Regions from separate parts of the Clostridium sp. TJA038 genome, predicted to be linked through region 2. Evidence: riboswitches for the same ligand, from Rfam matches in the RefSeq annotation. Region 2 holds a riboswitch; the other holds the start of a gene.
The links. A riboswitch is a leader RNA that binds a small molecule or an ion and turns the genes downstream of it on or off. The one in region 2 is predicted to bind S-adenosylmethionine.

Region 1 (3,411 bases), on a different contig from region 2:
GTAGAAGAAAATGATAAAAAAGAATTAGAAATAAATAAAGATTCAAATAAAGTTAATGAATTTAAAAATAGTAGTTCAAAGGAAAAAAATAATTCCTTAAAAGAAAATAAAAAGGAAAATATAAAGCTTTTTAAAGTTGATAAGTACTCTATTCCAAGTAAGATAAGTAAGAAGGATAAATTTAAATTATTAAAATTATCTAAGGAGTTATCTATAGATGACTATAAAACTTTATTAAAGCACATAAAAAGAACAGATGAGTTAGAGGCAGCTATTGATATATTTAAAATACTTCAAGAGAAGCTATCCTATAAAGATTTTGAGTATGTAAAAGAATTATTAAATCCTTTTATAAATATATCGCTAATAGAAGAAAAAATATAAGTTAAAAAAGAAGTAAATTGGAGAAAAAAAGAGTAATTTAAAAATAAATTAACATAATATCTTTAAATGGCTTAAAATTGAGTTTGAAATAAAAAGCATAACAATATATACTAAGTCTTGTCGATTGGCGATGAGCCAAGAGATAGAAGTTAAAAATACGCTGGTGTGGCTCAATTGGCAGAGCAGCTGACTTGTAATCAGCAGGTTATCGGTTCAAGTCCGATCATCAGCTCCATAAGTGGTGGAATTCCCGAGTGGCCAAAGGGGGCAGACTGTAAATCTGTTGTCGGACGACTTCGAAGGTTCGAATCCTTCTTCCACCACCAATAAGGTCGCATAGCTCAGCTGGGAGAGCACCTGCCTTACAAGCAGGGGGTCACAGGTTCGATCCCTGTTGCGACCACCATTAAAAATAAAATAATAAATACGCTGGTGTGGCTCAATTGGCAGAGCAGCTGACTTGTAATCAGCAGGTTATCGGTTCAAGTCCGATCATCAGCTCCATAAGTGGTGGAATTCCCGAGTGGCCAAAGGGGGCAGACTGTAAATCTGTTGTCGGACGACTTCGAAGGTTCGAATCCTTCTTCCACCACCAATTAAAAAATAAAATATAAATATGCTGGTGTGGCTCAATTGGCAGAGCAGCTGACTTGTAATCAGCAGGTTATCGGTTCAAGTCCGATCATCAGCTCCAAATGTGGTGGAATTCCCGAGTGGCCAAAGGGGGCAGACTGTAAATCTGTTGTCGGACGACTTCGAAGGTTCGAATCCTTCTTCCACCACCAGCAAGAGACACTTAATTTAGTGTCTCTTTGTTAAAATAATATATTTAAAATAGAATATTTAGTATTTATATACTCTTATCCAGAGAGGTGGAGGGAAACAGGCCCTATGAAACCCGGCAACCAGTGAAATTCACTAAGGTGCCAATTCCGGTAAAGAAATTCTTTACAAGATGAGAGAAGATAAATTTAGTGTATAACTAAAATCTCTTCTTAAGTCTTTAAGAAGAGATTTTTTTATTAAAATCATTTTAAAGGCGCGCATTAAGATGATTTTAATAAACAAAAAATATATTATTTTAAGTCGTGGGAAGATAATAAATATTACTTGTTGAATATATAGGGTTGGATAAATAAAAAATGAAAGGGGTGAATTAGCTATCTTAATATAAGTGTAAGATAGCCTAAATCATGAGAAGATTATTTACATCAGAATCAGTTACTGAAGGACATCCAGATAAAATTTGTGACCAAATTTCAGATGCAGTTTTAGATGCTATATTTGAAAAAGACCCAAATGCAAGAGTTGCTTGTGAAACAGCTGTTACTACAGGATTAGTAGTTGTAATGGGAGAAATAACAACAAACTGTTATGTTGATATTCCTAAAATAGCTAGAGAAACTATAAAAAATATAGGATATGATAGAGCTAAATATGGATTTGACTGTGAAACTTGTTCAGTTATGACTACAATAGATGAGCAATCATCAGATATCGCTATGGGTGTTGATGAAGCTTTAGAATCAAGAGCAGGAGAAAAAATTGATATAGATGCAGTAGGTGCAGGAGACCAAGGAATGATGTTTGGTTTTGCTACTAATGAAACTGAAGAATTTATGCCAGCACCAATAGCTATGGCTCATAGATTATCAAGAAGATTAACAGAGGTAAGAAAGAACGGAACTTTACCTTACTTAAGACCAGATGGAAAAACTCAAGTTACTGTTGAGTATGAAGATGACAAACCAGTTAGAATAGATGCAATAGTAATTTCAACACAACATGGTCCTGAGGTTTCTCAAGAGCAAATACAAGCTGATTTAATGGAGCATGTTATAAAAGCTGTTATACCAGCAGAATTATTAGATGAAAATACTAAATACTATATAAATCCAACTGGAAGATTCGTTATAGGCGGACCTCAAGGAGATGCTGGATTAACAGGAAGAAAAATAATTGTTGACACTTATGGTGGATATGGAAGACACGGTGGTGGTGCTTTCTCAGGAAAAGATCCAACTAAGGTTGATAGATCAGCTGCATATGCTGCTAGATGGGTAGCTAAAAACTTAGTTGCTGCAGGTGTTGCAGATAAATTAGAAGTTCAAGTTGCTTATGCTATAGGTGTTGCTAAACCAGTATCAATAATAGTAGATACTTTCGGAACAGGAAAAATTTCTGACGAAAAAATAGTTGATATAATAAATAAGGTATTTGACTTAAGACCAGGTGCTATAATAAGAGACTTAGACTTAAGAAGACCTATATACAAACAAACAGCTGCTTATGGACACTTTGGAAGAACAGATTTAGACCTTCCATGGGAAAACTTAAATAAAGTTGAAGAAATAAAAAAATATCTTTAATATAAAAAAGCTTAGGAAAAATCCTAAGCTTTTTTATATATTATTTATAAGTTCATAAAATTAATTTTGTAATATAATAAATTTTTTAAGCTTTATGAACTATTTTTCCATTAACTATTACGTATTTTATATCTATATTTTCATCAAAAAGAATTAAGTCAGCATCATAACCTTCCTTAATTAAACCTTTTCTATCGTCTACTTTACAATGTCTTGCACCATTATAAGTAGCCATTTTTATAACCTCATTAAGTGGATAATTAGTATTTAAAAATACATTTTTAACTGCAACATCTAATGTTAAAATTGAACCTGCTAAAGAACCACTTAATAATCTTGCAGCACCATTTTTAACTTCAACATCTTGACCACCTAATGTATACATTCCATCAGGCATACAACAAGCCATCATAGCATCAGTTATTAATAGAACTTTATCTGTTCCCTTTTGTTTATATGCAACTCTTAAACTTGGATATGCTATATGAATACCATCAGATATTGTTTCAGTAGTTATTTCACTATCAAAAACTGCACCTACAACTCCAGGTTCTCTATGAGTAAATGGAGTCATTGCATTAAAAAGGTGCGTAGCATGAGAACAACCACATTTTATTCCTTCCATAGCTTCTTCATAAGTTGCCTTTGTGTGTCCCAT
Region 2 (3,411 bases):
AAAAGTAAATTAGTATTATATTATTAAACTGATATAATATTAAAAAAGCATAAAGTTTATTTATTAAAATTTTAAGGAGGAATAAAGATGAATCCTGTAAATAAAATTGCTGCAATTCATGATATGTCTTGCTATGGAAGAGCGGCTTTAGCAACAATAATACCTGTGTTATCTTCAATGGGAAATCAAGTGTGTCCTTTGCCTACAGCAGTTTTGTCAACTCATACAGATGGCTTTGGAAAACCAGCTTTTAGGGATTTAACAGATTTTATATATGAAACTAAAGAACATTGGAAAAAATTAAATCTAGATTTTAAATGTATATATAGTGGTTATTTAGCAGACCCTAAGCAAGTTAATTTTGTAAAGAGTTTTATAAAAGAATTTAAAGAGAAGAATACTTTAGTTCTTATAGACCCTGTAATGGCTGATGGGGGAAAGCTTTATGATGGCATGAGTTTTGAAATAATTGAAGAAATGAGAGAACTTATAAAAGATGCACATATAATAACTCCAAATTTAACAGAAGCCTCTTTTCTTTTAGGAAGAGAATATAAAGAATATTTAAGTGAAGAGGATATAAAGGAGTATTTAATAGATTTAAGTGAATTAGGACCTAGAATAAGTATAATAACAAGTGTATCAAGTTCAAAAGGTGATGAATATATTGATACTGTACTCTATGATAAGAAGGAGAAGATTTTTTATACATACTCTCATAAAAAAATAAATGCTTTTTATTGTGGGACAGGTGATACCTTTGCTTCACTTTTAATCGGATGGATATTAAAAGGAGAGGATGTTAAGAAGGCTTTAGAAAAATCTTGTGATTTTATTGCAGAAGCAATAGAGTATAGCGAAAAGTTTAATTATCCAAAAAATGAAGGCATATTATTAGAAGCATTGTTATATAAATTAATAAGTAAATAAATTATTAATGTCATATAATTTATTTGACAAAGTAATTTTAGAATGATAATATTAAAAAAACAAAATTTAATAAATCTTATCAAGAGAGGTGGAGGGACTGGCCCTGTGAAACCCAGCAACCGGTAATTCTTTGCGGTTAAAATAATACTGATTTAAACTTTTAAATAAGTCAGTATGCTTTCTTATGCAAAGATTTATAGCGGTGCTAAATCCTGCGGTAGAAACTGAGAGATAAGAATGCGAATCTGTAAGAATAATAACTTCTATCATAGGATAGGAGTTTTTTTATTTTGTAGGATAAAGATAGATTTATTAAATAGATTAAGATTAGGAGGAAAAAAATGAAAAAAGGAAAGTTTTCAGCATTATTACCATTAATAATTTTTGTAGCTATTTATTTGGGAACTTCATTAGTAATGAAAGACTTCTACTCTGTATCTGTTTTAGTTCCAGGAATAATCGCAGTTTTATTTGGAATATTTACAAATAGAAAAAGAGGACTTGAAAAGAACGTAGAGATATTTTGTAAAGGGGCAGGAAATAGTAATATAATTTTAATGTGCTTAATATTTATATTAGCTGGTGCATTTGCAGAAGTAGCTAAAAGCATGGGAGCTGTAGAGTCTACAGTAAATTTAGGATTAACAATATTACCTAAAAATATATTAGTTGCAGGTATATTTGTAATATCATCATTTATAGCTATATCTTTAGGTACATCAATGGGAACTATAGCAGCTATCGTTCCTATTGCAATGGGGATTTCAGATAAAACAGATATAGCTTTACCACTTATTGTAGGTGCCGTAGTTGGAGGTGCTATGTTTGGAGACAATCTTTCAATGATTTCTGATACAACAATAGCAGCTACAAAAACACAGGGCTGTGCAATGAAGGACAAGTTTAAAGTTAATTTTAAGGTTATATTACCAGCTGCAATTTTAGTTATTATTATATATACGGTTTTAGGAAGTGGAGCTAATACTTCAGTAGGACATTATGATTATAATTTTATAAAAATAATTCCTTATTTAGGAATATTAATAGCAGCTTTGATGGGAGCTAATGTAATAGCTGTTTTATCAGGTGGAATAGTTTTAGCAGGTGCTATTGGATTTTTTACAGGTTCTTTAGATGTAAAAACATTCTTTACTTCAATATCAACTGGTATAGGTGGAATGAGTGAGCTTATACTAATTTCAATAATTATTGGAGGAATTGTTGAAATAATAAAGGCAAACGGAGGAATAGATTACGTTTTAAACTTAGTTACAAAGAGAATAAACGGTAAAAAAGGTGCTGAGTTTGGTATTGGATTATTAGTAAGTTTAGTTGATGCATGTACAGCAAATAATACAATTGCTATAGTTACAGTAGGACCTTTAGCAAAAGATATTTCAGATAAATATAATTTAGATTCAAAAAGAATTGCAGGAATATTAGATATGTTTTCTTGTGCAGTTCAAGGAATAATTCCTTATGGTGCTCAACTTATGTCAGCAGCAGCTTTAACAGGCTTAAGTTCCTTTGAAATAATGAAATTTTTATTTTATCCATACTTAATGGGAATAAGTGCAATAATATTTATAGCATTTTTCCAAAAGAAAGGACAGACTAAAAATAATGAGGAGCTTGAGGTAGCTTAAAAAATTAAGTTTAGTATTTTTTATTTAAATTGGGGCTAAAAAAACTTACAATCTTATTTTAAGATTATTATTTTATCTTAATATAGATTGTAAGTTTTTTTATTTTTAATTACATAAAAGACAGATACTTTGAGAAGAAATTCCTTCACCTGAGCCTGTAAAGCCAAGTCCTTCTTCAGTTGTAGCTTTTATGTTTATTTGATTTAAATTTATTTTTAATACTTTAGCAATATTTTCTCTCATGGTAAGTATATAAGGTGCCATTTTAGGTTTTTGAGCTATTATAGTTGAATCTATATTGCAAATTTTATAATTATTTTCTTCTAAAAGTTTGCCAACAAATTCTAATAGTTTTAAACTATTTGCTCCCTTATATTTAGGGTCTGTATCAGGAAAGTGTTTACCAATATCTCCTAAAGCAGCAGCACCTAGTAAGGAATCCATTATGGCGTGAAGTAAAACATCAGCATCTGAATGTCCTAAAAGCCCTTTTTCATATGGAATTTTTATGCCACCTAATATAAGGTCTCTATTTTCAACTAGCTTATGAACATCATATCCCATTCCTATTCTCATATTAATCACCTCGTAATTTATTTTAAAGTTTGTATGTTTACATTATATATAAAGTTTATAAATTATTATAGCTTTACATACGTAATTAAATATATTTATAAATTTTATTTGTTAAAAAATATACTTATATGTAAAAAAATATATAGATATAAAGTGTTGCTATGGTATAATAAATTGAGATTTAGTAGAAGAAAAATAAATTAATAATTTTATATAAGATTATTTATAAGATACTTTGAGTTGAAAGGGTGAATTTTTA

Region 1: linked by a shared signal. The riboswitch ahead of metK (methionine adenosyltransferase) and the one ahead of AC4FQV_RS08565 (Na+/H+ antiporter NhaC family protein) in region 2 are both predicted to bind S-adenosylmethionine.

What each region holds. Positions count from the first base shown of each region.
Region 1 is NZ_JBZEFA010000001.1:61,804-65,214, forward strand. Features, by position in the region: gene AC4FQV_RS00310 (hypothetical protein) at 1-384, shown strand, start outside; tRNA gene AC4FQV_RS00315 (tRNA-Thr) at 544-619, shown strand; tRNA gene AC4FQV_RS00320 (tRNA-Tyr) at 625-710, shown strand; tRNA gene AC4FQV_RS00325 (tRNA-Val) at 715-790, shown strand; tRNA gene AC4FQV_RS00330 (tRNA-Thr) at 813-888, shown strand; tRNA gene AC4FQV_RS00335 (tRNA-Tyr) at 894-979, shown strand; tRNA gene AC4FQV_RS00340 (tRNA-Thr) at 1,003-1,078, shown strand; tRNA gene AC4FQV_RS00345 (tRNA-Tyr) at 1,084-1,169, shown strand; SAM riboswitch class I at 1,242-1,346, shown strand; gene metK (methionine adenosyltransferase) at 1,578-2,753, shown strand; gene nagA (N-acetylglucosamine-6-phosphate deacetylase) at 2,839-3,411, opposite strand, start outside.
Region 2 is NZ_JBZEFA010000004.1:75,856-79,266, reverse strand. Features, by position in the region: gene AC4FQV_RS08570 (pyridoxamine kinase) at 88-930, shown strand; SAM riboswitch class I at 1,004-1,168, shown strand; gene AC4FQV_RS08565 (Na+/H+ antiporter NhaC family protein) at 1,272-2,576, shown strand; gene ispF (2-C-methyl-D-erythritol 2,4-cyclodiphosphate synthase) at 2,682-3,152, opposite strand.